Linked DNA regions of Anaerobacillus alkaliphilus. The protein of the gene in region 2 interacts with the protein of the main gene of each other region in a pairwise test. Links are inferred from orthologs where the notes say so. Each region holds a gene or a part of one and is shown on either strand. Other genes may lie near its edges.

Region 1 (9,965 bases), on a different replicon or contig from region 2:
ACTAAATAATGACTTTGAGAATATTCTTTTCTTAGGGAATGATGTCTCTCTGCATAGACAATTAATTATCGAGAAACTAGGGGGCAAAGCAACATTCGGATTAGTAAGTGATCATAACCCAAGACCTGCAGAACTAGCAAGGTTAGCTTTAAATATGGAATCTAAAGAGGATATACATACATTTACCCCTAATTATATTCGCTTAGCAGAAGCAGAGACAAACTGGTTAGCTAGTCAAAAAACTAAGGCCGAGCAAGGATAACTTTATGGAAGCTACTTATAAAATTCGTTATATGGTGAAAGAAGATATTGATGATGTGTTAGTAGTTGAAGAAAAGTCTTTTGCTACGCCATGGAGTCGTACAGCGTTTCTAAATGAAATTCTTCATAATCAATTTGCCCATTATCTAGTTATCGAGAATGAAGGTGAAATTATTGGTTATTGTGGAGTGTGGATCATTGTCGATGAAGCTCATATTACTAACATTGCTATTCATCCTAATTTTCGTGGCTTTAAGCTAGGAGAACAGTTGTTGGTTCATGCGATTGAATTAGCTCGAACATTAGGTGGTACGAAGATGACTTTGGAAGTTCGAGTATCAAACCATGTTGCCCAACGACTTTATAGTAAACTTGGCTTCAAGCCAGGAGGTATTAGAAAACAATATTATACAGATAATCAAGAGGATGCTCTTGTCATGTGGGTGGTCTTATAATGGAAAATAAATATATTTTAGCAATAGAAACAAGCTGTGATGAAACTGCAGCAGCTGTTATTAAAAATGGAAATGAGATCTTATCAAATGTTGTTGCCTCCCAAATCGAGAGTCATAAACGATTTGGTGGAGTCGTTCCGGAAATTGCTTCTCGCCATCATGTTGAACAGATCACGGTTATTATTGAGGAAGCAATGAAAGAGGCAGAGATTGATTATCCTGACCTGTCAGCAATAGCGGTAACAGAAGGTCCTGGGCTCGTAGGAGCTCTATTAATTGGCGTAAATGCAGCAAAAGCACTTGCATTTGCTCATGACCTACCTTTAATCGGTGTTCATCATATAGCTGGACATATTTATGCCAACCAGTTGATAACGGAGCTTAAATTTCCTTTAATGACCTTGGTTGTTTCAGGGGGGCATACAGAACTCGTCTATATGAAAGATCATGGTAGCTTTGAGGTAATCGGTGAGACGAGAGATGATGCGGTAGGAGAGGCTTATGATAAAGTAGCGAGAACGTTAAAACTCCCTTATCCAGGTGGACCTCATATTGATCGGCTAGCAGCAATTGGAACGCCTTCAATTGATCTTCCAAGAGCTTGGTTAGAGCCGGAGTCATATGATTTTTCTTTCAGTGGATTAAAATCAGCAGTTATTAACACCTTACATAATGCAAATCAAAAAGGCGTTGAAATTTCAAATGAAGATTTAGCTGCAAGCTTCCAGGAAAGCGTCATTGAGGTCCTTGTGGAAAAGTCGAAACGAGCGGCTAAAGAATATAATGTGAAACAGTTCCTAGTCGCTGGTGGAGTCGCCGCAAATAAAGGATTAAGAGAAAAGCTAACAGCTGAATTTGATAAATCGGCGATAGAGATAATTATCCCACCACTAAAGTTATGCACAGATAATGCTGCTATGATAGGTGCTGCGGCTTTCATAAAGCTAGAAAAGAAGCATTTTTCAGACTATCGATTAAATGGTAATCCAGGGTTAGATTTAGAAAAACAATAAAAGTTGTCGAAGGCTGTTCTTTAAAATTAAGGGCAGCTTTTTTATTGTCGAATTTGTCTTTATAAACAGTTTTTCAACAAAATGAGGATAAGTGTGAAGAACGTAAAGTTACCAAGGGTTTTATAAAAAAGGAAAAAGGGGAACGTAGGTACTTATTAACAACTCAATTGTGGATAATGTGGATAAGTGCTGCAAAGGGTGTCGAAATAAGGATATATAGTGTGAATAATTACTTTGGGGATAAAACTGTGGATATTGTTAATAACTTTTCATTAAGCTTGAAAATAAAGGTTTAAGTTGTGGGTAATGTTGTTGATAATGTGGATATGTCAGAAAATTTATGAATATTTCTATTCCGAGGGTGTTTATGAACATTAAAAGAAACTTGCTGTTGCTATTTATAATGTACCTGTTTATTTTATGTGGAAAACCTGTTTTTGCTGAAGAGTACTCGAAAAACCTTACAATCATTTTAGTACCAGATTTCTCTTTTCAAGAAGTTACATGGTTAATAGAGAATGGGCATGAAGATGAGTTGTGGAAAACTGGTGGAATGTCAGCAGTCAATATCCGCCCTGATGGTCCATACTCTTATTTAAATAATATTGTTAGTATTGCATCAGGCTCTCGAGGGCTAGGTGTTGAAGGCTGGAATGCGTTTGTGAAAGGTGAATTGGATAGTGGAGTATTAGTTGAAGAACTTTATCAACAATGGACGGGTAGAACTGTTGATGAAGGAAAAGTATTTCATCCCTTATTTCACAAACTTGTTGATAAAAATAAAGATACGACATATCGCACAAAAGTAGGCATACTTGGGCAAACACTAAAAGAGCATGGTGTAAACAGCTATGTTATTGGTAATAGCGACATTGGCCAAGAAAAAGTAAGATATGGACCTACGCTTATAATGGATCGAGAAGGATTTGCTCATGGTTATTTACTGGAAGGAACGAAACCGAGTAAAGGTTCTCCAGGTGGAGTGGTGATGGATGTAGATAATATCTTCACAGTTTTATCCACACCTAAAGCAGAACCGTCTCTTACTGTCATTGAATGGGGAGACTTGTATCGATTGTATAAGCAAAAAAGTAATATGGAGGCAGATTACTTTGAGAAACAATATGAAACAGCATTGTTAAACTTAGAGAAATTCCTGACGCTCCTAGTTGAGAATGGTTATACACAAAATATTATGTTGTTATCCCCAATGATGAATAGTGATGCTTACCAAAATAAAGAACGGTTAGCTCCACTATTTTATTGGAGTCATTCATCCACATTTTATTTACAGTCATCTACAACAAGACAACCGTTTGTCGTCAGCAATTTAGATATGGTACCAACTATCCTTCACTTTTTTGAGATAGAGGCTGAAGATAATTTTTTTGGGAAACCAATTCAAAGAGTAGCAACTATCGGGCCAACATTAGAAGAAGGTTTAACTAAGATTGATCTAATGTTTACAATTTTTAAAACTCGAAATGTAATCTTATCAAGCTATATTACCTTACTTGTTCTTTTATTAATTATTACTAGTGTTATTATTATGTTTAAAATACAGATTGCTTTTTGGAAAGAGATTGCAAAAATTTTGCTTATCGCCGGGATAAGTTCACCATTATGGTTACTTATCACCCCATATAGTTTGTATTACATTCAACCAAACGTCTATCTGATACTGCTAATCTTTTGTAGCTATATTACAGGTTTCCTCGTTGTAAGGTTTGTTCCTAAACCTATATTTTTCATGAGCATAGCTCTATTTTCAGCCATAACAATAGACTTGCTCATGGGAAACTTCTTTATGCAAAGATCCTATTTAGGGTATGATCCAATCATAGGCGCTAGATATTATGGGATCGGTAATGAATTTGCAGGTGTCTATTTAATTGCAGGACTTCTTCTATTAGAAAGGCCACTTTTTAGAAGATGGTTATTAGTAATCGTGTTAAGCATAAGCCAACTCTTTTTATTAAGTTCAACAAATCTAGGAGCTAACGCAGGTGCAACCATTTCTGCTGGAATTATGTTTGGTTATTACGGGTATCGCAACTATTTTCCCAATATGAATTGGCGAAAGCTTATGATGATTTTTTTATGCCTCCTAGCTGTGACTATTTTGTTTCTGTTACTTACGCAAATGAACGGGAAGGAATCGCATATTGGCTATGCATTTACAAGAATGTTCCAAGGTGACTTTCAATACATCGTTGATACGATTAAAAGGAAGCTCGAAATGAATTGGAAAATTTTTCGATTCAGTAATTGGACGCAACTGTTTGTGACAACATATCTTTTGATTGCATTATATTTATGGCGGAAAAAAGGGATTGTCAGTAGTGGGGTAAAGAGGCTTCTTATTCAAACAGGAGTTGTTGCTTCGGTTACTTTATTATTACTAAATGACTCTGGTGTCGTAGCAGCTGCTACATCGATGTTTATCATTGTTTGTACGAGCTATTATTGGGCACTAGATGAATAAAATTGTGTAAGTAGTGCATCGAAGCACTACTTACACAATTCAAAATTCACACTTATTCCTCTAGTTCACTCCACTCTTCCATGAGAGAATCTAGTTCTTGTTTTTGTTGTTCAATTTCATTGTTAAGTTGAGCTACTTGATTGTGATCTTGGTAGACCTCTGGGTCACAAAGAGCTTCTTCCTTTTCAGCAATTGATAGTTCAATTTTTTCAATGGTCTGTTCAATTTCCTCTAGACGCCTCTGACGTTGACGTTCTTTTCGTTTTGCTTCTTTGTCTTGAAGGAATGTTTGTTTATTTGGTTGTTCTTCTTGATGCTGAACCTTTACCTCTTGTTTTTCTTTTAATTCCTTGCGTTCAAGGTTCTCTTGTTTCTTCAATAGGTAGTAATCATAATCTCCAATGTAGTCGATTAGACCTTCGTAAGTCATTTCCACGACTCGTGTCGCCATCCGGTTTACAAAATAACGGTCATGGGATACAAACAGGATTGTGCCAGGATAATCTAGCAATGCACTTTCAAGAATTTCTTTGCTGTCTAGATCAAGATGGTTTGTTGGCTCGTCCAAAATTAAAAAATTAGCTTTTTGCATCATTAATTTTGCTAGTGCCACGCGAGCTTTTTCTCCGCCACTTAAATCAGAAACGCTTTTGAGCACATCGTCACCACTAAATAGGAAGTTACCTAAGATCGTTCGAATTTCTTTTTCGGGTGTAAGAGGATAATCATCCCAAAGTTCATATAATACCTGTTTATTAGAATTCAGCTTTGCTTGTTCCTGGTCATAGTAACCAATTGTGACATTACTACCGTACTTTATTGTTCCTGCTACAGGACTTAATTGCTCGGTAATGATTTTTAATAGAGTAGATTTTCCGATACCATTTGGTCCAAGTAATGCAATACTTTCTGATCGATTGACTGCCAAGGTAAGCTTTTCAAATAAAGGCTTACTATTTGGGTAGCCTCCGGAAAGTTGATCAATTCTTAATACATCATTACCAGTTTGCTTTTTAATCTCAAATGAAAAGCGAGCAGACTTTTCATCTCCTTGAGGGCGATCTAATACATCCATTCGTTCTAGTTGTTTCCGACGACTTTGTGCTCGTTTCGTGGTAGATGCTCGGGCAATATTCTTTTCAACAAATGTTCTCAGCTTATCAATTTCATCTTGTTGCTTTTCGTACTGCTTCATTTCAATTTCATAGCGCTTTGCTTTTTCATCCAAGTAATGGCTGTAGTTACCAACAAATTTCGTTGCTTTTGTTCTGGATATTTCATAGACAACATTGGCAACCTTGTCAAGGAAGTAACGGTCATGGGAAACAATTAAAATAGCGCCATCATAGTGAAGAAGATATTGTTCTAACCAGGCAAGAGTTTCTAAGTCTAGGTGGTTTGTCGGCTCGTCCAAAATAAGTAGATCAGGGCGGGTTAGTAATAGTTTACCTAATGCTAGGCGAGTTTTTTGGCCACCACTTAATGTTGAAACTTCGGTGCTATAGTCTTTATCAGAAAAGTGTAAACCCGATAGTATACCGCGAATATCAGCTTCATATTTATAACCGCCTCTTTCTTTAAAGCTCTCAGAAAGTAGATCATAATCTTTTAAAAGTTTTTCATATACTTTTTCGTCGCTAATACATTCAGGATCTGACATTTTGGCTTCCAAGTTTCGCAACTCTTTTTCCATTTGGATGAGAGGAGCAAATACGGTTAACATCTCGTCCCAGATAGAACGACTCGATTCTAAACCAGTATCTTGAGCTAAATAGCCTATCGTTACATCTTTAGGAATAATAATGTCACCAGAATTGTAAGATAGTTTTCCGGCAATAATTTTTAAAAGAGTAGATTTACCAGCACCGTTTCTACCAACGATCGCAACACGATCTTGTGAATGAACTTCTAATTTTATATTCGATAATATTGGTTCCACACCAAATGTTTTTGTTAATTGGACACACTGTAAAAGTATCATAAATTCATCATCCTAACATAAGTAGCAATCTAACGTTTATTCCATTATAATATACCGTTAGTGTACCGTAATTAATTATGGACAAGCAAATAATACTTTCAGCAATACCAATTGAATTTAAAATTAGATATTTCATTTGTGTTACAAAAAATGAAACGATTACAAATTTGACAAAATGGTGTACAATATACTTGTGACGGTTTGAAAGGGGACATTTAGTATGTCAGAATTTACTCATTTTAATGAACAAGGTCGCGCAAAAATGGTAGATATCTCAGAAAAAAATGAGACAATACGAACAGCATTAGCTAAGACTAGTGTCGAAGTAGGGAAAGAAATATACGAGAAAATTCGTCAAGGCTCCATAGGAAAAGGCGATGTACTAGCTGTTGCACAAGTGGCAGGCGTTATGGCAGCCAAGAAAACAGCAGATTGGATACCGATGTGTCATCCACTAGCATTAACAGGTGTTGATGTAACGTTTGATTGGCATACAAATGAAGATAACTATAAACTTAACATTTACGTAAAAGTAAAAACTAAAGGAAGTACCGGAGTAGAGATGGAAGCACTAACGGCAGCCTCTGCGGTAGCCCTGACAGTTTATGATATGTGTAAAGCTGTAGATAAAGGGATGGTTATTGGACCTACATACTTAATGGAAAAAACAGGCGGAAAAAGTGGAGATTTTAAAAGAGAAACAGAAATAGAATAATAAACTAAAAAAAATTTGTACCAACTAAAGGGAGAAACCAGGGGATTGTCGGTAGCATATGTGAATTGATAAACAAGAATAAGGTGTGGCTATAGAAAACAGGGGGTATAATTACTACCCTAGATTTTGTTTGCCCTTTATCCAGTTAAAAGGTACAGGTTGGAGGCAGAAAATGAATATCGATCAAACGAAAATTCCTCAAGCGACTGCAAAACGATTACCTTTGTATTATCGATTTTTAGAAAATTTACAAGCATCTGGGAAACAACGAGTATCGTCTTCGGAATTAAGTGAAGCGGTAAAAGTCGATTCTGCAACAATTCGACGTGACTTTTCTTATTTTGGAGCTTTAGGTAAGAAAGGTTATGGATATAACGTTAATTATCTACTAACTTTTTTTAGAAAAACATTAGACCAAGACGAGGTTACAAATGTAACCTTAATAGGTGTCGGGAATTTAGGGACAGCATTTTTGCATTATAACTTTTCAAAAAATAATAGTACAAAAATAGATATGGCCTTTGATGTTGATGTTAACAAAGTAGGAACAGAGATTGGTAACGTTCCAATATATCATTTAGATGATTTGGAAAAGATCCTGGATCCAAACGTTTCAGTTGCAATTCTAACCGTACCTTCTTCTGTAGCACAAAAAGTTGCAGATCGCTTGGTAGCTTGCGGTATTAAAGGTATCTTAAACTTTACTCCTGCACGTTTATCGGTTCCAAAAAACGTACGAGTTCATCACATCGATTTATCGGTAGAACTTCAATCGTTAATTTACTTCTTGAAGCATTATCCAATTTAAAGTTGAAAGGTTATCACTAAAGTGGTAGCCTTTTTTGTTTCTGGTTAGTCTTGTTAATCTAAGTGGGAAACCATGTTAAGGTAACGCAAGGTATTCTATCGTTCCCAAACCGAGCGGAGAGTGAAAGAAAAGGTAACGCAAGGTGTTCTATCGTGCCCGAACCGAGTGGAGAGTGAAAGAAAAGGTAACGCAAGAGGTGCTAACGTGCCCGAACCGAGTGGGGAGTCAAAGAAAAGGTAACGCAAGAGGTGCTAACGTGCCCAAACGGAGTGGGGAGTGAAAGAAAAGGTAACGCAAGAGGTGCTAACGTGCCCAAACGGAGTGGGGAGTGAAGGAAAAGGTAACGCAAGAGGTGCTATCGTGCCCAAACCGAGCGGAGAGTGAAAGAAAAGGTAACGCAAGAAGCGCTAACGTGCCCAAACGAAGTGGAGAGTCAAAGAAAAGGTAACGCAAGAGGTACTATCGTGCCCAAACGAAGTGGAGAGTCAAAGAAAAGGTAACGCAAGAGGCTCGATCGTGCCCGAACCGAGCGGAGAGTGAAAGAAAAGGTAATGCAAGAAGCGCTAACGTGCCCAAACCGAGCGGAGGGTGAGAGAAAAGGAACCGTAAGAAGTGCTAACGTGCCCAAACTGAGTGGGGAGTCAAAGAAAAGGAAACGCAAGAGGTGCTAACGTGCCCGAACTGAGCGGAGAGTGAGAGAAAAGGAAACGCAAGAGGTGCTAACGTGCCCAAACGGAGTGGGGAGTGAAAGAAAAGGAAACGCAAGAGGTGCTAACGTGCCCAAACGGAGTGGGGAGTGAAGGAAAAGGAAACGCAAGAGGTGCTATCGTGCCCAAACCGAGCGGAGAGTGAAAGAAAAGGAAACGCAAGAAGCGCTAACGTGCCCAAACGAAGTGGAGAGTGAAAGAAAAGGAAACGCAAGAAGCGCTAACGTGCCCAAACGAAGTGGAGAGTGAAAGAAAAGGTAACGTAAGAGGCGCTAACGTGCCCAAACGAAGTGGAGAGTGAAAGAAAAGGTAACGTAAGAGGCGCTAACGTGCCCAAACCGATTGGAGAGTGAAAGAAAAGGTAACGTAAGAGGCGCTATCGTGCCCAAACCGAGCGGGGAGTGAAAGAAAAGGAAACGCAAGAGGTGCTATCGTGCCCAAACGGAGTGGGGAGTGAAAGAAAAGGAAACGCAAGAAGTGCTATCGTGCCCAAACCGAGCAGAGAGTGAAAGAAAAGGTAACGCAAGAAGTGCTATCGTGCCCAAACCGAGCAGAGAGTGAAAGAAAAGGTAACGCAAGAAGCCCTAACGTGCCCGAACCGAGCGGAGAGTGAAGGAAAAGGTTACAGTAGGAGTCTCTACACCATTTTCAATTACCATCTGCAAGAAAATTGGAAGTGTTTTTCATTCTATTCACTAATTGAACGTGATATAGTAGTAATAGAAATTATTTCGGGAAACGAGGTATTTTTTATGAGCAAATTACTCCCTGAAAAGTGGCTAGTTGTCATAGCGGTTTTGTTAGGGACTTTTACTATTATTTTAAACAACAGTATGTTAAACCCAGCGATTCCCTATTTAATGGATGTCTTTGATGCTGATGCTGTTTCTACTGGCTGGGTAATTACTGTTTTTATGGTAACGATGGGAATTACCGTGCCGCTAACTGGTTATTTAGGCGATAAATATGGAAAGAAAAAGCTTTATCTTGCTGGCTTAGTCATTTTTATGATCGGTTCGATTTTAGGATCTTTTTCATGGGATTTAAGCTCGCTTATCTTTTTCCGTGGTATTCAAGGGATTGCAGGAGGAATTATGATGCCTTTATCAATGGCACTTATATTCGAAGTGTTCCCAAGAAATGAGCGAGGTCTTGCAACTGGAATTTGGGGAATTGCTGCAATGATGGCTCCAACGATTGGTCCTACGGTCGGAGGACTTATTATTGAAGCAGGAAGTTGGCAGTGGCTCTTCCTATTCAATGTACCAATTGGCATACTAGGAATTATCATCGGTGCCATGTATCTTAAGAACACAAATAAAGTTAGTGGAATTTCGTTTGATAAGTGGGGGTTTCTAACGGTCACAATTGGTGTGGGAGCGATATTGTATGGTTTAGGGAGAGTATCGGCGTTAGAACATCTAGTTCAACCTCTTAATCTGGTTTTATTTACTCTAGGTATGATCTCCTTACTACTGTTTGTGAAAATTGAAAATCGACATGATCAACCTTTGTTAGATTTATCAATTTTTGAAAATAA
Region 2 (17,922 bases):
TGCTTTAATACACGTTCTCCTTTAGCTAGATGTTTGGGAAAGTTCTCAATAAAATCAGTCATGTTGTAATAGGCAAAAGTATCGGTTGGAACTAAGCTTGTGTCACGAAGCTTCACAAGAACATCCTTAGCGCCATAACTCATCATTACTTCAGGGCGTTCTAGTCCAACTACCCCCCGGTTTGTCAGTTGGCGGAGCATTTCAAAATAGCTCGATTCATCATCTAAATTACCTGGATTGATTCTGCTAATATAAGCATCTGCTTCAGCTGCGATATGCTCAATTAACTCCTTTTTCTTAGCTTCTGTATAAAAAATGACCTCTGCTGTCCACCCTACCGCCTTTAATGAGTTAACGATAGGCATTGTATCTGGCCTTAGTCCATCAGTACCCTTATCATTGCCGCCCTCTACTTCTAAGAAAATGACATGCTTTTTCATTCAAGCACCACCGATCCAAGATAGTTAAAACCCCTCTTACCTATCTTTTTTTATATTGTGAGCCTGTTAAAGATTTAATAAAAAAGAAGGCAACCACGGCTGTGATTACCTTCCAAAACCATACTCACATTACTGCCTATTCAAAACGGATGTTCTAGGGCCGTATCGGTTTTTATCTGCTGGAAACACCTCTTTCATTGGTATCTTCTAATGATGAATTACCATGTTCAAGGCTACCACACCTCTCAATTGAGATGAACGCTTTTAAAAACATATTAACTTTCCTTACATCTTCTTGAATGATTGGCTAGTGACTACAGTTTTTTCGAAAAGGAGCAACCCCCTCTTCGCTACTTATCATGTGCAGAAAAGGAAAAGCTTATTCATCCTTTTTTTCTTCTTGTTGAGGTAGTGGTGTCTCATATTTTTGTTTACACGTCTCATACATAGTAACCAAGTGGTCCTTCGTGTCTTGTACTGTTAAGATCATTTGAGCAGAACTATCTTTCAAGTGCTTAATATTACTGGAAAGAGCTTTTAAATCGTTGTTCGTGTCATCAATAGCCCTCGTTACTTTATCGCTAGTTGTTTTCAACTGATCAATTATTTCACTCCGGTTTTCATTAACAAATTTCAAAATATCTGTCGTCTTTTCATAACAACTATTGATACAGGAACTAAGATTTTTTTTAGACCTTAGCGCTACAACAATCGATCCAACTACCCCACCAATAACGGCACTTCGAATAATAAGTTTTTTTCTACTCTCTTCCAAACTCCCCATCCCCTTAATTAAGATTGTACTTATATTTTAACAATATTTAGCACAACTAGTACAACCTTTTAATCAAGGAATTTATAACATTATGAATGAATGATCACTCATATCTTGTGATAAAAAATAAAACCATTCTTTTTCACAGTTGCTAGCTCTCCTCTAGACTGCAACAAATCTAAGTGCCCGATAATCTCTGACATAGTTAACGTCGGTTCTTTCTGATAAACATGAGGGAAATATTGTTTGCACAGCTCAAAGCTTGTTATACCCTCTTCAGGAATCATGTTTCTTAAACGTCTAGCTTTTTCCTCTTGCTCTTCGAAACGCCCTTGCAATAACCCCTGTAAATCTTCTACCGGCTTTCCATGACCTGAATACACTATATCAACATGTAAATCTAAACATTTTTGCAAAGCATTACGATACTGAACCAAAGTTAGCGGTCTACTCTCTTCCTCACTATACGGGGGTTCTAATATCGCATTTGAGGAAATATGAGCAATAATATGGTCTCCACCAATTAATATTCGGTCTTCCTCATGATATAAAGAGATATGACTTTGAGCATGACCTGGGGTTTCAATGACTTTCCATCCTGAAAGCCCATTAATCGTGTCGCCTTCCTTGACATACTCATCTAAGCCTCTAGTGCCTGTAAATGATAGAAAATACTGGTTTGCTTTTACCATCTTGTCAATCAGTTCAACTGGGACACTATGCTCTTTAAAAAAGCTATAAAAATAACCTTCAATAAATGAGATAAATTCGGGATCTTTTCTCAACCATTTATCACTTTTCTCATGACCGATCACTTTAGCGTGAGGGAAAAGTGACTCGACTAACCCAACATGATCAGGATGATGATGTGTCAATATAATTTGGTCAACATCTGAAGGTAAGTACCCAAGACTCTTAAGGGAACGCTCTAACTCCTCTTTTGCCTCTACTGTGTTTGGACCTGTATCGACTAATGTTACTAGATCGCCTTTTATGATATAGATATTTACTGGGCCAACTAAAAATGGCGTAGGTAAAATAATCTTCTCGATCGTTTTGGCTTGCGAGATCATCTTATCAAACTCCTCCTCTTATCATATAACTATATTTTACAATAACATTGTAGAAATTGTTAGTATTTTCTAAAAATAAAAAAGGCTTAACCTTTGTTAAGCCCTTACCAGCCGTTTTAATTGTATGCTTCAGTAAGAAAGACATCTGTATCCAGTTTTTCAAACCCGGTACTAACAGGTTTTTTAAGTTCCCTTAGTTCTTTGCTGAGATGCTCAATCTTTCTTTCCATTTCTTCAAGAACCTTTACATCGATAGTTACTGTCATACGTAGTCCTCCTCATTAAGTATTAGCCCGAAGGCTTTAATTCATTAAATTGTTTTACTTATGTGAATATTCTAATAAATTAATACTGATTTGTAAACAACAATTTAACGCTGTAAACGATTACAATTATGTCTTTTTTGTGAACAAATATAACAAGGTGATTTACAACTGTGGATAAATATGTTTATAACTTCATGTAAAATACAAGTTAATGTTAATAACTTTTATTGAAGCTTGTCCTACCTAGTTATTTTTTGTGGATAAAATTGTGTATATGTCACAACTTACCCACACCCACTAAAACAAATGTTGCCAGGAAAAGATCACTTACTCCTGGCAGATTTTTTTATGAGTATTCTATTGGATAGTAAGAAGGTACCAATTGAAAATCGTATCCTCTTTTTTCATCAGAATTTCTAATTAAAAGGTGGTTAATCATTGAGAGATGACGCATTTCATCTTGAATGAATTCATTCATTTTTTCACGTAGATCAGCGTAAGGGGATAATTGTCTGATTTTCTTATAAATTGCTATAATATCTAGTTTTTGTGCAAAAATGTCTTGAATCCCTTTTTCATATGATTCAGGAATTTCAAACGTTGGTGCATCTCCACCTGCCTGTTGACCTGTTAACGTAAAGTAAATCTTTTTAAATTCTTCAATATGATCTCGTTCATCCTTAAGCATTGATTGCAGATACATGGACGCTCGTTTTGTGGGTGCAACTACTGTTAAATAATCAAACGTAAGCTCAGTTATAGCCTCAAATCTTACTACATCGGTCATTAACTTGAGTATCTTTGAATTACCATGAAAAGAATCTTGGCGATAGTTATTAAAATACATATAATCACACTCCGCTCTTAGACTACTACACATTTTTCTTATACAATATGTATCTTTTTATAATAGGTGATTATAAAAATATTTACTGATAATTCGAATTATTGTAACAAATAGACCTCCAAATGTAAGCGTTTATCCTTTATAATAAAAGTGTCAAATACATTAAAAGGAACGATGCAAAATGAGAAAGACATTCAGTAAGTCATTCGAGGAATTAGTAGCGGAAAATAAAAAGCAGCTTTTGAACGATCCTGACGCACTTAGAAAAATTGAGCGTAAGCTAGAAAATAAGCAAGTCGATTATTCTAAAAAAATTAATTAAACGTTTATTTAATTTTGATAAGTAAGAAAAAAGCCCACTGAATGGTGGGCTTTTAGTATTACTCGTACTTCTTTAGAATTGATTGTAGCTTTAAAGCTAAACCTAACTCACCTTTTATTTTTAGTTTTCCGCTCATATAAGCCACTGTTGGGTTAAGCTTACCAGCGATAAGTTTTAATAAATTTTGATCTGATAATTGTAATGTACAATTAGGATCTTCTTGTACTTCATTGAAAACTTGTACTTTCTCATCTCTAATAATTACTTGGTACGTACCTTCCTCATCACCACTTAGATCAAATTGATAGGCTACATTAACACCTTGTATCCCTTCTGAATGGTCATTCATTTTTTGTGCAAGCTGAAGTAACGTTTCTTTTACTGTCATGGGATTGCCCTCCTAAAAATACAAACTTATATTAATATAATTACATCATAACATGAAATTACAGATTTGTTTTTGAATTTTTCTAAAAAATGAAATATTTAATAAAACACCTTAAGACCGACACGGTCTTAAGGCAAGGAATTTTATTGTTTTAGTTCACTTTCAATAATTGCGTGTACTTCTGATGCAAGAGTCTTGATGTCTTTTTCTAAATAGTCCGTGGGCTGAAGCGCAGGTAATATCGTCACTGAAACTTCCGCAGGTTTTATGATGTTTTTATTTTGCTCCATAATTTTAAATGATCCCTTAATGGCAATCGGAATAATTGGAACCTCCGCTTTCTGTGCTAATTTAAAACTACCTGCTTTAAAGAGGTTCATCTTCATCCCTTTACTTCTCGTTCCCTCTGGGAAAATCACGATTGAAGTGCCCTGTTTAATGTTTTCCGCTCCCTGGTTAATTGCATGTATTGCTTGGCGGCGATCCTTACGGTCAAGAAAAACACAATTCATATAAACCATCCAATCACGCACAATTGGTAGTTTTTTCACTTCAATTTTTGAAATAAAGCCAATTGGTCTTTCTAAATAACCAAGTAAAATTGGAATATCAAAATTTCCTTGATGGTTACTGACAATAACAAATGAACCTTGCTTAGGCAAATTTTCTTTACCTTTGATCTCAATTACTGAGCCAGTTAACTTCACAAGTTGTTTCGCCCAGTTGCTAGACGTTTTAAAAACTAACTGCTCCATCTCTTCTTTTCTACCAGCTTTTTGCAATTTTTTCACCTTCAATAAAGAAGGGTATGTAATAAAAAGATGATACCAGAAATAAACAAACCAAATAACCGTTCTAATCATACCGAACCTCCAAAAAATCTATTAACTCTACTATTATACTAGTTTGAAGAGTTTTTTAAAGAAAAAAATGGTCGGTATCTTTAGAAAAGATACCGACCAAGGCCATTATATCTTTGTATTACTCTTTTTTGCTAGAAGAGCACCTTTACTTAACGGTTCCGTTGAGAACTCATGATCAGGAGACACTCCCATTGGATTTACACTTGGCTCTCCCATAACCGCGTTATCTCGCTTTCCTTTTGTAGGCCTTGGCTTTCTTGCCATAAAAGATCACCTCCTATAGGTTGGACACCTTTTCTGTGCCAGACATACATAACTTTCCCTCTATAAGCGATGATTATTATTTTTGTTTTATAAAATTGAAACTAAATTGCAATCTGATTTAACTGTTGAAGGTTGTGTACCAATCAATATTACTTTGCAAATAATCCAGTTCAGTTAATAGCAAAAAAGGGCCAACCGCAGTGGTTGACCCTTACTTTTATTATCCAAGGAATAATGATTCTGGATCTTCTAATAACTCTTTTACTTTTACAAGGAAGCCTACAGCTTCTTTACCGTCGATAATACGGTGGTCATAAGAAAGAGCTAAGTACATCATTGGACGATTTTCAAAGCGCTCATCATCAATTGCAACTGGTCTCATTTGGATTTTATGCATTCCTAAGATACCTACTTGAGGAGCATTAAGGATTGGTGTTGACCATAAAGATCCAAACACACCCCCGTTTGTAATCGTGAATGTACCACCTTGAAGATCATCCAGCTTAAGTTTGTTATCTCTAGCTTTTTTCGCAAGGTCACCGATCTCGCGCTCGATTTCAGCGAAACCTAAGCGATCAGCATCTCTTACAACTGGAACCACTAAGCCTTCATCAGTTGATACGGCAACACCGATGTCATAGAACTTTTTCAGAACGATCTCGTCGCCTTGAATTTCCGCATTTACTAATGGGAATTTTTTCAACGCAATGATTACCGCTTTTGTAAAGAATGACATAAAGCCTAACTTTACACCATTTTGATCAAAGAATTGATCTTTGCGACGTTTACGTAGATCTAGTAACGCTGACATATCAACTTCATTATATGTTGTTAACATTGCAGCAGTTTGTTGTGCTTCAACTAGACGCTTTGCAATCGTTTGACGACGACGTGACATTTTAATTCTTTCTGTCGGTTTGGCAAATGAACCAGCGCTCGCCTTAGGAGCCTCAGGTGCTGGTTTTGCAGCTGGTGCAGGCGTTGGTGCTGGAGCATTCTGATATGCTGCTACGTCTTGCTTTCTAACTCTACCAAGCGGGTCATTTGTAGCCACTTCGTTTAAGTTGATACCTTTTTCACGAGCAAGCTTTCTAGCAGATGGGAATGCTAAAGTTCTTTCACCTTTCGTATCTTCTTCTACGACTGGTTGTTCTTCTTTCGCTTCAACTACTTTTTCTACTTTCGCTTCTGCTTGTGGTGCAGGTGTAGCAGCAGCTTCAACACCTTCAACAATATAAGCGATTACTTCACCAACTTCAACTGTATCACCTGGTTGTTTTAGTACTTCTTTTAAGATCCCTGAAGTTTCAGCATTGATTTCTACATTTACCTTATCTGTTTCTAACTCAACAATGTAATCCCCGGCATTAACTCTGTCTCCTGGTTGTTTTAACCATGCAGCAATTGTTCCTTCTGTTACTGATTCTGCAAGTTGGGGAACGATAATTTCGATCATCCCTGATGCCCTCCCTTTAACGTTTCCGCTATAATTCGTTTTTGTTCTACTTTATGAGCTGTCGGATCTCCTTCAGCTGGACTTGAACGGTAAGGTCTACCGACGTACTTAATTTTTAGATGTTCAGGGGCAACAGAGCGAATTTTTAAATTCATATATGACCATGCTCCCATATTTTGCGGTTCTTCTTGTACCCAAACTACTTCTTCAAGCGCTGGGAAACGTAACATGACTTCTTTCACTTTTTCTTTCGGGAATGGATATAACTCTTCCACTCTCACAATATGAAGCCAATCTGTATTTTCAGTTTGCTCCATCACTGCCTCTTGTAGGTCGATAGCAATTTTACCTGAACATAAAACAAGGCGTTTTACCGCTTCCGGTTTAGATGAGATCGTGTCTTCTACAATTGGGTTGAACTTTCCTTCTGCTAATTCAATAGCAGTTGAAGCTGTTAGTCGATGACGCAGTAAGCTCTTCGGTGTCATCAATACAAGCGGACGTACATATTCTTTTCCAAGTGTAGCTGCTTGTCTTCTGAGCATGTGGAAGTATTGAGCTGAGCTCGTTAAGTTACCAACCGTCCAGTTATTTTCTGCAGCTAATTGTAAGAAGCGTTCTAAACGAGCACTTGAGTGTTCTGGTCCTTGACCTTCAAATCCGTGTGGTAATAATAATACTAAACCAGATTTCTGCGACCACTTAGCTCTACCTGCAGCAATAAATTGATCAAACATAACTTGGGCACCGTTAGCGAAGTCTCCATATTGAGCTTCCCATAAAACGAGTGACTCTTGAGCTGTTACATTGTATCCGTAATCAAATCCAACAACTGCCATTTCAGATAATGGGCTATTATGAACAGCAAATGATGCTTTACTTGTACTTAACTGATGAAGTGGTGAGAACTTCTTACCAGTTTTATAATCATTTAAGACTACATGTCTTTGAGCAAACGTTCCACGTTCAGAATCTTGCCCTGTTAATCTGATCGGTGTTCCATCATGTAAGATTGTTGCAAAAGCAAGCGTCTCTGCTTGACCCCAATCAATCTTACCTTCGTCACCCATAGCCGCTTTACGTCGTGTTAAGATGTTTTCTAGTTTTGGGAAAACATAAAACTCATCAGGCCATTTTAATAATTCCTCATTTATATCAATAAGTATTTCTTTCGACACTTTTGTTTCAATGTGATCAAACGGGAATTTTACATTTCCAGAACGCTCACTAGAAGCAATCTTTTCAACGCCCAGCTTTTTAACAGTTTCATAACTTTGCTGTAACCTTTGCTTTGCTTCTTGCTCATACTGATTAAAGTCTTCTGTAATAATTCCGTCTTTAATTAATGAATTCTTATAAAGCGTTTTTACCGTTGGGTGTTGTCGAATAAATTCGTACATTTGCGGCTGAGTAGTTGCTGGCTCATCCATTTCGTTATGACCGTAACGGCGATATCCAATTAAATCAATAATAAAGTCTTGTTTAAACTTTTTACGATACTCAAACGCAAACAAAATCGCCGATAGACAAGCTTCAGGGTCATCAGCATTTACATGGATAATCGGCACTTCAAATCCTTTTGCTAAATCACTAGCATATAACGTAGATCTTGAGTCACCGCTATTTGTTGTGAAACCGATATTATTATTTGCAATTATATGAATACTACCGCCAATTGAGTATCCAGTTAAGCGGCTTAAATTTAATGTTTCGGCTACAATCCCTTGTCCTGGGAAAGCTGCGTCACCGTGTATGATAATTGAATACGCACTATTAGTATCCTGAACAGGATATCCCTTTGTTGATCGATTATCTTGAACAGCTCGAGTGTATCCTTGAACGATAGGCGCAACAAATTCAAGGTGACTAGGATTATTCGCTAATGACACCTTGGCTCTTTTCTGAATATCTAAATCTGCACCCAGATGGTATTTTACATCTCCAGTCCAACCAAAGTTGATACCAGTAGATCCTTCTGAAGGAACAAGTTCTTTATTTGGAGCTTGTTGGAATTCTGCAAAGATCTTTTCATATGGCTTGTTTAAAACGTGAGCTAAAACACTCAATCTACCACGATGAGCCATACCAATCATTACATTTTTTACACCGTCTTCAACAGATTGTCTAATTACTTCCTGTAACATTGGGATAAGTGTGTCTAATCCTTCTACAGAAAAACGTTTTTGTCCAACAAACGTACGTTGTAGGAAGTTTTCGAACTCTTCTACTTCAATCAAGCTTTTTAGAAGGTTCTTTTTGCGATCTTCTGGTAGGCTATGATACATTGCTCCCTTTTCAATTTGTTCAGTTAACCATTGGTTTTGGTCATCTTTATGAACATGGCTTAACTCAAAACCTAGTGTCTTTGTATAACAATCTTTTAAATAAAGATATGCATCATAGGCGTTTTCTAAATAAATTGGTGCAACGTTACAAATGACATTTGCAGGTAACTTTTCTAAATCTGATCTTGTTAGCTGAAAATCTGCTAAATTTAAATCCTGTCTTTTTGAATCTGTCTTAATTGGATTTAAATTAGCATAAAGATGCCCAAAATTACGGATATGGTCCGCTAATTTCGTAGCTGAGACTACTTTCATTAAATCCGATGTACTCATTGAACCAGTAGGTGTTGCTTGTTCCTCATTCCTAGTGATAGGAGGACCCCACTTCTCAAATAAGTTTCTAAGTTCCTCGTCTACCTGGTTAGGATCTTCTCTAAATAGATCGTAAACATCCATTAGGTAGGCTAAATTAGGACCAGAAAAGCTTTGCCAAGGATCTTCGTTGCTATCAAATAATCTTCCCATCCAACAAACCCTCCAAATAATTATACATACACTTATTCCTTGCTCATTTCATAACAAATCATTACATTATAATAATTTATAACACATTTACAACATTACCATAGTGTTTAGAATTTTTCAAAAGGAAAACGCTTAAATTGGCAAAAAAGGAAAAGTCAATCCCTACTTATGTAAGGATTGACTTTTATTTGATATTTAAACACCTTTAAATGCATTTCTGTAAATTTGAGCAAGCTCTGTCACTAATGGAAGTTTAGGATTTGCTGTAGTACATTGATCCTCAAATGCACGATCTGCTAATTGATCTACTCTACTATCAAAATCCTTCTTCTTAACACCGCAAGCTTCAATGCTCATAGGAATATCCAATTCTTTGGCTAACTTAATAATGGCTTGAATTAGGCTTTCTACACCTTCTTCAGTTGTACTTGCTGGTAAACCTAGCATTCTAGCAATCTCTGCATAGCGCTCATCGGCAATGTAGTGCTCGTATTTAGGGAAAGCTGTAAATTTCTTAGGTTTTGTAGCATTGTAACGAATAACATGTGGCATTAAGATCGTATTGGCACGACCGTGAGCGATATGGAATTCCGCTCCTAATTTGTGTGCTAAGCTATGATTAATACCTAAGAATGCATTGGCAAATGCCATACCAGCAATTGTTGACGCGTTATGCATTTTTTCACGGGCTACTTCATCATTTCCGTTACGGTATGCAGTTGGTAAGTGTTTGAATACTAGTTGTATAGCTTTCAACGCTAGACCATCAGTATAGTCGTTAGCCATTACTGAAACGTACGCTTCAATCGCATGAGTTAATACGTCCATACCTGTATCAGCTGTCACACCTTTTGGTACAGTCATAACAAATTGCGGATCAATAATTGCTACGTCTGGAGTTAACTCATAATCTGCTAATGGGTACTTTGTATTATTTGCTCTGTCAGTAATAACTGAGAAAGAAGTAACTTCAGATCCCGTGCCTGATGTTGTTGGGATCGCTACAAATTGAGCTTTTTGACCTAACTTAGGATATTTAACGACACGCTTACGAATGTCTAAGAACTTTTGCTTTAAGCCATGGAAGTCTGCATCTGGGTGCTCATAGAATACCCACATACCTTTAGCTGCGTCCATTGCTGAACCACCACCAAGAGCGATGATGCAATCTGGTTGGAAGTTGTGCATCATTTCTGCACCAGCCATAACTGTTTCGATTGATGGATCTGGTTCAACATTTGAGAAGATTTCACAATGCACATAGTCAGCTCGTTGTCTTAGGTAATATAGTACTTTATCAACATAACCTAATTTCACCATGAATGGGTCTGTAACAATTAAAGCTTTTGTGATATTTGGCATTTTTGCTAAATATTGAGTTGAATGCTTTTCAAAGAAGATCTTTGGTGGAACTTTAAACCATTGCATATTCACATTCCTTCTCGCAAGACGCTTGATATTTAATAAATGAACAGTACTTACGTTTTGAGAAACTGAGTTTTTACCATAAGAACCACAACCTAAAGTTAATGACGGTAAAAACGCATTGTAGATGTCACCAATAGCCCCTTGAGAAGACGGTGCGTTAGCAATAATACGGCAAGCTCTCATTCGAATACCATACTGAGTTAGAACTTCTTCGTTGTTAGAGTGAATAACTGCAGAGTGTCCTAAACCACCGAACTCTAACATTTCTTCAGCACGTTTGAAACCTTCTTCTGTGCTGTTTACTTTGTAGCAAGCTAATACTGGACTTAATTTTTCTCTAGAAAGCGGGTGATCCGGTCCTACTCCAGTTAACTCAGCAACAAGGATTTTAGTAAATTCAGGCACATTTACTCCTGCTTTTTTTGCAATTTCAAATGCTGGCTTCCCTACGATATCTGGATTCACAGCGCAAGACTGCTCGTTAATTACTAGCTTTTCTACTTTTTTCTTCTCTTCTTCGTTTAAGAAGTAGCAGTTGTTCGCAATCATTTCATTTTTAACTTCTTCGTAAATCTCTTTATCAACAATTACCGCTTGCTCAGAAGCACAAATCATTCCATTATCGAACGATTTAGATAAGATTAAGTCGTTAACTGAACGTTTCACAGACGCTGTTTTTTCAATGTAGCATGGTACGTTACCTGGGCCTACACCTAACGCAGGTTTACCTGTGCTATATGCTGACTTAACCATACCTGCTCCACCTGTTGCAAGTACTAATGCAGTTCCTGGATGGTTCATTAATTGTTGTGTCGCATCAATGGATGGAGCATCAATCCATTGTACACAATGCTCTGGTGCTCCAGCTTTTATTGCTGCATCACGAACAATACGGGCAGCTTCACTACTACATTTTTGGGCAGATGGATGAAAAGCAAAGATGATTGGATTTCTAGTTTTAACAGCGATTATTGCTTTAAACATTGTTGTAGATGTAGGATTTGTTACAGGAGTTACCCCTGCTACTACCCCTACAGGCTCTGCAATTTCAATGACACCACTATGTTCATTATCACTAATGACACCCACAGTTTTATCGTATTTAATATTGTGGTACACATATTCAGTAGCAAACATATTCTTAATGATTTTGTCTTCATATACGCCACGACCTGTTTCTTCCACAGCAAGCTTAGCTAACGGCATGTGTTGGTCTAGTCCAGCAAGAGCCATTTCTTTTACAATTCGATCAATAGTTTCTTGATCAAGTTGTAGGAATGCATCTAAAGCCTTTTTCCCATTTTCAACTAACGTGTTAATCATTTTTGAAACATCATCTTGTTTTTTTATCTCTTTTTCAATTACTGCCATTTTAACGGCCTCCCCGCAAAGTTTGTGAAGTGTTGAACATAGTCTATTAAAAATTTTTTATTCGCAAACCGGATTTCTTTGTATTTTTGTAATTGAGATATCCTTATACATTTTAGAATTTTCCTTAATGATACATACGTAATTTACTGTCCAGATATATGAAGGAATTTCTTTCCCGTCCTCAAACATCATCGCATCAAATTCGTCTCCAACAAGTTCTTCAAACATTTGTTGTGAATATGTTTCAGTATCTGTAGAGAAGTCTTTCCATTCGCATAAGATCATTTAGCTCAACTCCTTTTCTTTTCTTGTCTTCATTGTAGCACATTATATTTTTGGAAACAGTGAAGAAATAATGTCCGTTTTTAAACCGCTTTCAAAGTTATATTTAAAGGATTCCTCTAATATAGTAGCGAAATGGTACATACAAATTTCTATAGAGGTGACCAAAATGAACATTCGAAAGCTCTCGAAGGATGAGATGGATTACAGCATTTCAATGTCTGAATTTGCTTTTCAATTAGAATTAACAGATGAGCAACGCCAACAACGAAAAGACATGATGAACCCTGAAGAAACATGGGTCGCCGTAGAAAATGATGAAATCATATCAAAAGTAACTACCCTACCTTTTAAGACATACATTCAAGGAAAGGAATTTCTGATGGGCGGAGTTTCTGGTGTTGTAACATGGCCCGAAAATCGTAGAGGCGGGTTAGTGAAAACTTTACTAAAGAAGAGTTTAGAAGAGATGAAGGAAAAAGAACAAACGATTTCGTTTCTATTTCCTTTCTCTATTCCATTTTACCGAAAATATGGCTGGGAGCTTTTCACCGATAAAAAATTGGTTACTGTAAAGAAAGATCAATTTCCTCGCTTTCCTAAAAGGACTGGCACGATTCGAAGGGTTTCAAAAGATTATGAGTTACTCTCTTCTATTTATGAGAAATTTGCTCCTAGGTTTAATGGAATGCTTGTCCGGGATAAAAAATGGTGGAATGGTAGACTCTTTGCAAATATGAAGGGACAAATGGCTGTCTATTATGATGAACAAGGTGAAGCTCAAGGTTATCTCGCGTATGATGTGAAACACCGAGTTATGAAAGTCCATGAGCTCGTTTATTTAAATACTGATGCTTGGAAATCTTTGTGGCACTTCATTTCCGATCACGATTCGATGATTGAAACTGTCGAGTATAAAACATCGGCTAATGACCCTGCCTTATTTTTCATTAGTAACCCGTTAGTTGAACAAAAAGTTGAAGCCTACTTCATGGCAAGGATTGTTGATGTAAAACCATTCCTTTCACAATATCCTTTTCATTTGGCGGAAGGTGAAACGGTAGTTCTCCATGTTGAGGATGAGTTTTGCGAATGGAATAATGGAACGTATTTTATAACCAATCGTGAGGTAAAGTTTTTTGAGCAAGCCAAGGAGGGTGCTTCATGCACTCATCCACCGAAACGTGGGGTTACTTGTACCGTTCAGCATCTAACCGCTATGTTGTTAAACTATCAAAAACCAACTACCTTATTATATTTTGATGCGATATCGGGGAGCGAAAACGAGATCAAATTACTAGAAAAAGTGATTCCAGCTAGAGAACCAGCATTTTATGATTTCTTTTAAGGGGAAACCGGGCAGAGGCCCGGTTTTTTTGCTGTAATAAACGAAGTTTGCAAGGCGCACTTTATGTTATTCGATCATTTCATAACGTCTTTCTATCATGTTGTTTTGTTATTCGATCATTTCGGTGCATTATTCGATCATTTCATTGAGTTATTCGATCATTCACTATTTTAAACTGTTAAAACGAAGAAATTATCCTCTCGGCTCCTCTTCTTGCACCAGAAATATTTCTAGCCACTGGCCCCAATTGAAGCTCTGCTAATGCCCCTAACAAATAAAGTCCTTCATCCCATTCTAACGATTGTTTAGGAATTGGGTATCCGCATGAAGCGCAAGGTAAGCAATAGGTTTGAATAAGCTCTTGTAACCACTCCATTCCGGGCGGTTTCTGTTCGAACCCAGTGGCTAAAAGAATGGCATCTGCTGAAAGTACCTCACCTGACTTCAGTGTAAGTAACTCGTCTGAGACATCCATTACTTCATCTATTTTTACGTCTAAAATGCCAGATTTTTTACGGCGCTCAATTTCGGTCTTCAATTCTACTGGTAATGAACCTGAAAATCGTGCAGCTTTTATTACTTTTCTTCGCTCTTCGTAGCAATGAATTTGGTGAAACCTACTCATGTATTTTGGACCCAACCATCCCGGATCTGAGTCGAATTGGTGCACTTTAAGTGGATGCCTTGTCAGTATTGTAACGTTTTCCGGAAGAAGATTACTCCACTTGATCGCAGCGTGAGCAGCACTAATTCCTGCTCCAACAATTACAATCGAACTTCTTACAGCTATCTCTTCTTTATCATCAAACACATGTACGATGTTACTTCCCTCTTTTTTCCCTTCTCTCGCCCATTCCGGCCACCTTAGTTGGTCACTTAAGCCAATCGCAATCACAACATTTACAGCTTTTATTTCAACATTATTTTCAAGTGTAACAATCCAACCTTCGCGAAATTTTTTTAAGGCTTTTACTCTCCCTTGAACCCAACATTTATCTATATTAATTTGTTCTAGTACTTCATCACAATGTTGATTAAAAAGATGTAAATCTGGTCGATCATAAGGTGCATAAAATTTAACAAAACCTTGGTTTCGGTGTTGCTTTGCATATTTTTCAAGAGCAAATGGACTTGGATCTATATGATGAATTGACGGAGACCGTAAATATGACATCCCTATGGTTTTTGTGAAACTTCTCCAGTTCGATAATGGCTTTTCTTTTGGATCAATAATGTTTAAATCATGGGCTTTTATATGTAGACTTTGTCTTAAATAGCTAGCCATTGTGCAACCTTGGATGCCGCCACCGATGATAACCCATTTTTTCATGTCTATTCTCCTTTTTAAAACGTAATGATTACTAATTATTAAGATATATGATACTATATCTATATGCTAAAACACAAAACGAAATTATTACGTTTCTAGAAAGAGGTTACTAAATGACTGATCATCGTATTCCTGTTACCGTATTAAGTGGCTATTTAGGTTCAGGTAAAACTACAATTTTAAATAATGTTCTACATAACCGTGAAGGATTAAGGGTTGCTGTAATTGTCAATGACTTAAGCGAAGTAAATATAGACTCTACTCTTATTAAAGACGGTGCAGCCATTTCTCGAGTTGATGAAAAACTAGTTGAAATGTCTAACGGCTGTATTTGCTGTACGCTTCGTGAAGATTTATTAGTCGAAGTAAAGAGGTTAGCTGATGAAAAAAAATACGATTATATTTTAATTGAGTCTACTGGTATTGGAGAACCGTTACCGATTGCACAAACATTCTCTTATGTTGACGCGGAAAGTGGCATTGATCTGAGTGAGTACTGTCGTTTGGATACTATGGTAACAGTTGTCGACGCGTTTCGTTTCTGGAATGACTTCTCATCGGGAGAATCATTAATGGATCGCAAACAAGCGGCAAACGAGGAAGACCACCGGGAAGTAGTTGATTTATTAATTGATCAAATCGAGTTTTGCGATGTGCTTATTTTAAATAAATGTGACTTGGTTAGTGAGGAAAACTTAGCTGAACTAGAAGGTATTCTAAGGAAATTACAACCAAGGGCAAAGTTTATTCGTTCAGCCCATGCTAATGTTCAGACAAAAGATATTTTAAACACTGGCTTGTTTAATTTAGAGGAAGCAAGCCAATCAGCTGGTTGGCTGCAAGAATTACAGCATGAACATGTACCAGAAACTGAAGAATACGGCATTTCCTCGTTTGTATATAGAGCAAAACGACCTTTTCATCCAGAACGTCTTCTCGCCTGGATCGAGGCGTGGCCAAAAGAGATAGTTCGAGCTAAAGGGCTACTTTGGATTGCCACTAGAAACAACATAATTGCTTTAATGAGTCAAGCTGGGCCTTCAGTGTCTTTTGAGCCAGCAGGATATTGGATAGCATCCCTACCACAAGCAGAACAAGATGCTACACTAGAAGAAGAGCCAGAGTTGAAGAAACTATGGGATCCAGAGTACGGTGATCGTATTACTGAGTTAGTCTTGATTGGAATTCGTTTTAATAAAGAAGAAATTATTGCAGGTTTAAATGAGTGTCTACTAACTGAGGATGAAATGCAATCAGACTGGTCAACAATTGTTGATCCACTACCTGAATTTCTAGAGTTGTAGATAGATGAGAAAGGCTGTCCCTACGATAAAGAGACAGCCTTCTTTCTATTTTCTAACTTTCTGTTTTTCATTACGTTTTTTTGCCAGTTCATCTATAATAAATTCTTCTTCTAGGAAAAAATCGTCAAGGTCGATGTCATCGTCATCTTCATCTTCAAAGTCAAAAGGATCATAGTCTTCATCTTCTACAAGTCCAAAGATTAGATCATCAGCGATTTTATTAAGATCATCTTCAAGGACATCTTCTAATTTATTTATTGTGTCCGATAACCCTCGAATTTTCACATCATACATTTTAGCTAATTGCTGTTTTGACAGCTCATCTTCTCCGAAAGCAACCATAAAATGACCGATAATAAAATGAAGCGCAGCTGCGTATTTAGGGATATTTCTAATATTCCCGCCTGTTTTCGAGCAATAAACTTTCCAGAGAGTTATTGTTAGCCCTTCAAGAGTGGGCTTGATTTCTTTTGCTACCTTTAAATTCGCTCTTACAAGCTCACTTACTTGTTTTTGATTAGGATTGTCCCAGGGCATATCATTAAAATCAGGTAGCCCATTAAAAGCAACTTCAATGATCTCAGGAAAAAATTCATCTGTAAATTGTTGAGGTGATAGTTCATCAGAGTGTATCTCATAGAGACTTAAAATCTCACCAATCTGCACCGCACTTGTTATCACCTGGAAAGTACCGAAAAAGTAGGTTCGATTATGACAACTCATTGTCATTCCAAGTACGTAGTAACCATCTAAATCCTCACCGATCTTTTCATCGTTATTAGGTACCAATAATTGTATTTGTTTTTCTTCTTCTGTAAAAATATCTTCTACAAATAGAACCATTTGGTCGTCTCTTTTCACCTTAAAAACCGACGGTGCAGTCCCTGGCAATTTCTCTAACGCTTCTCTTAAAGCTGGCCTAGTAATTTTTTTGCTATGTTTTTTAATATATGACTCTAGTATCGTTTGTTTAGTTTCAGCAATTGGCAAAGAAAAAATAGCCCAAGTCATTAATAAAAAACCTGCATGATCAAATTGATCTTCATCTTCAAAGATGGCTTCTTCAAAAAATTCATTTATACACTCTTCCAAACCATCTTCGTAGTGTGATTGAGCATAATGGAAGATATCTTGTTGGAGCTCCAGGATATTGAATTCAATTAACTTATCAATATCAGTAGGAACTTTTGAAGCGCAACAATTTTTATACTTTTTGCTACTCCCACATGGACATGGCTCATTTCGTTTCGTCAATGTTTACACCTCTCTATCTTTATCAGCTATCTTTTTCACATATTCTTTTATTTCTCTAAGCTCACTTTTCGTCTTTACTAATTCTCGTAAAATAAAAATAG

Evidence for each region.
Region 1: the proteins of DS745_RS12280 (region 2) and DS745_RS10280 interact in binary tests that used the Escherichia coli proteins (3 or more experiments, as listed by UniProt). The link is inferred for Anaerobacillus alkaliphilus from one-to-one orthologs.

Annotation. Positions count from the first base shown.
Region 1 is NZ_QOUX01000033.1:9,209-19,173, forward strand. The notes cover bases 3,732-6,669. They hold DS745_RS10280 (ABC-F family ATP-binding cassette domain-containing protein), read right to left. Parts: upstream 6,196-6,669; coding sequence 4,267-6,195; downstream 3,732-4,266. Other genes in these bases: DS745_RS10275 (hypothetical protein), read left to right, coding at 3,732-4,214; moaC (cyclic pyranopterin monophosphate synthase MoaC), read left to right, coding at 6,416-6,669. In the rest of the region: tRNA (adenosine(37)-N6)-threonylcarbamoyltransferase complex dimerization subunit type 1 TsaB, read left to right, coding at 1-262; rimI (ribosomal protein S18-alanine N-acetyltransferase), read left to right, coding at 267-716; tRNA (adenosine(37)-N6)-threonylcarbamoyltransferase complex transferase subunit TsaD, read left to right, coding at 716-1,729; more of DS745_RS10275, read left to right, coding at 2,097-3,731; more of moaC, read left to right, coding at 6,670-6,910; DS745_RS10290 (redox-sensing transcriptional repressor Rex), read left to right, coding at 7,083-7,718; DS745_RS10295 (MDR family MFS transporter), read left to right, coding at 9,178-9,965. UniProt on the Escherichia coli protein: Genetic data indicate it may be involved in ribosome assembly or function.
Region 2 is NZ_QOUX01000039.1:106,114-124,035, reverse strand. The notes cover bases 6,491-9,857. They hold DS745_RS12280 (2-oxoglutarate dehydrogenase E1 component), read right to left. Parts: upstream 9,505-9,857; coding sequence 6,691-9,504; downstream 6,491-6,690. Other genes in these bases: adhE (bifunctional acetaldehyde-CoA/alcohol dehydrogenase), read right to left, coding at 9,700-9,857; odhB (2-oxoglutarate dehydrogenase complex dihydrolipoyllysine-residue succinyltransferase), read right to left, coding at 6,491-6,694. Outside these bases: DS745_RS12325 (Cj0069 family protein), read right to left, coding at 1-440; DS745_RS12320 (hypothetical protein), read right to left, coding at 820-1,215; DS745_RS12315 (MBL fold metallo-hydrolase), read right to left, coding at 1,323-2,288; DS745_RS24915 (hypothetical protein), read right to left, coding at 2,405-2,554; DS745_RS12310 (ferritin-like domain-containing protein), read right to left, coding at 2,901-3,401; DS745_RS12305 (FbpB family small basic protein), read left to right, coding at 3,583-3,723; DS745_RS12300 (SCP2 sterol-binding domain-containing protein), read right to left, coding at 3,782-4,111; DS745_RS12295 (lysophospholipid acyltransferase family protein), read right to left, coding at 4,255-4,974; DS745_RS12290 (small, acid-soluble spore protein L), read right to left, coding at 5,080-5,238; more of odhB, read right to left, coding at 5,459-6,490; more of adhE, read right to left, coding at 9,858-12,303; DS745_RS12270 (hypothetical protein), read right to left, coding at 12,361-12,588; DS745_RS12265 (GNAT family N-acetyltransferase), read left to right, coding at 12,755-13,933; DS745_RS12260 (FAD-dependent oxidoreductase), read right to left, coding at 14,112-15,263; DS745_RS12255 (GTP-binding protein), read left to right, coding at 15,377-16,567; DS745_RS12250 (SEC-C domain-containing protein), read right to left, coding at 16,613-17,821; DS745_RS25385 (hypothetical protein), read right to left, coding at 17,825-17,922. UniProt on the Escherichia coli protein: E1 component of the 2-oxoglutarate dehydrogenase (OGDH) complex which catalyzes the decarboxylation of 2-oxoglutarate, the first step in the conversion of 2-oxoglutarate to succinyl-CoA and CO(2).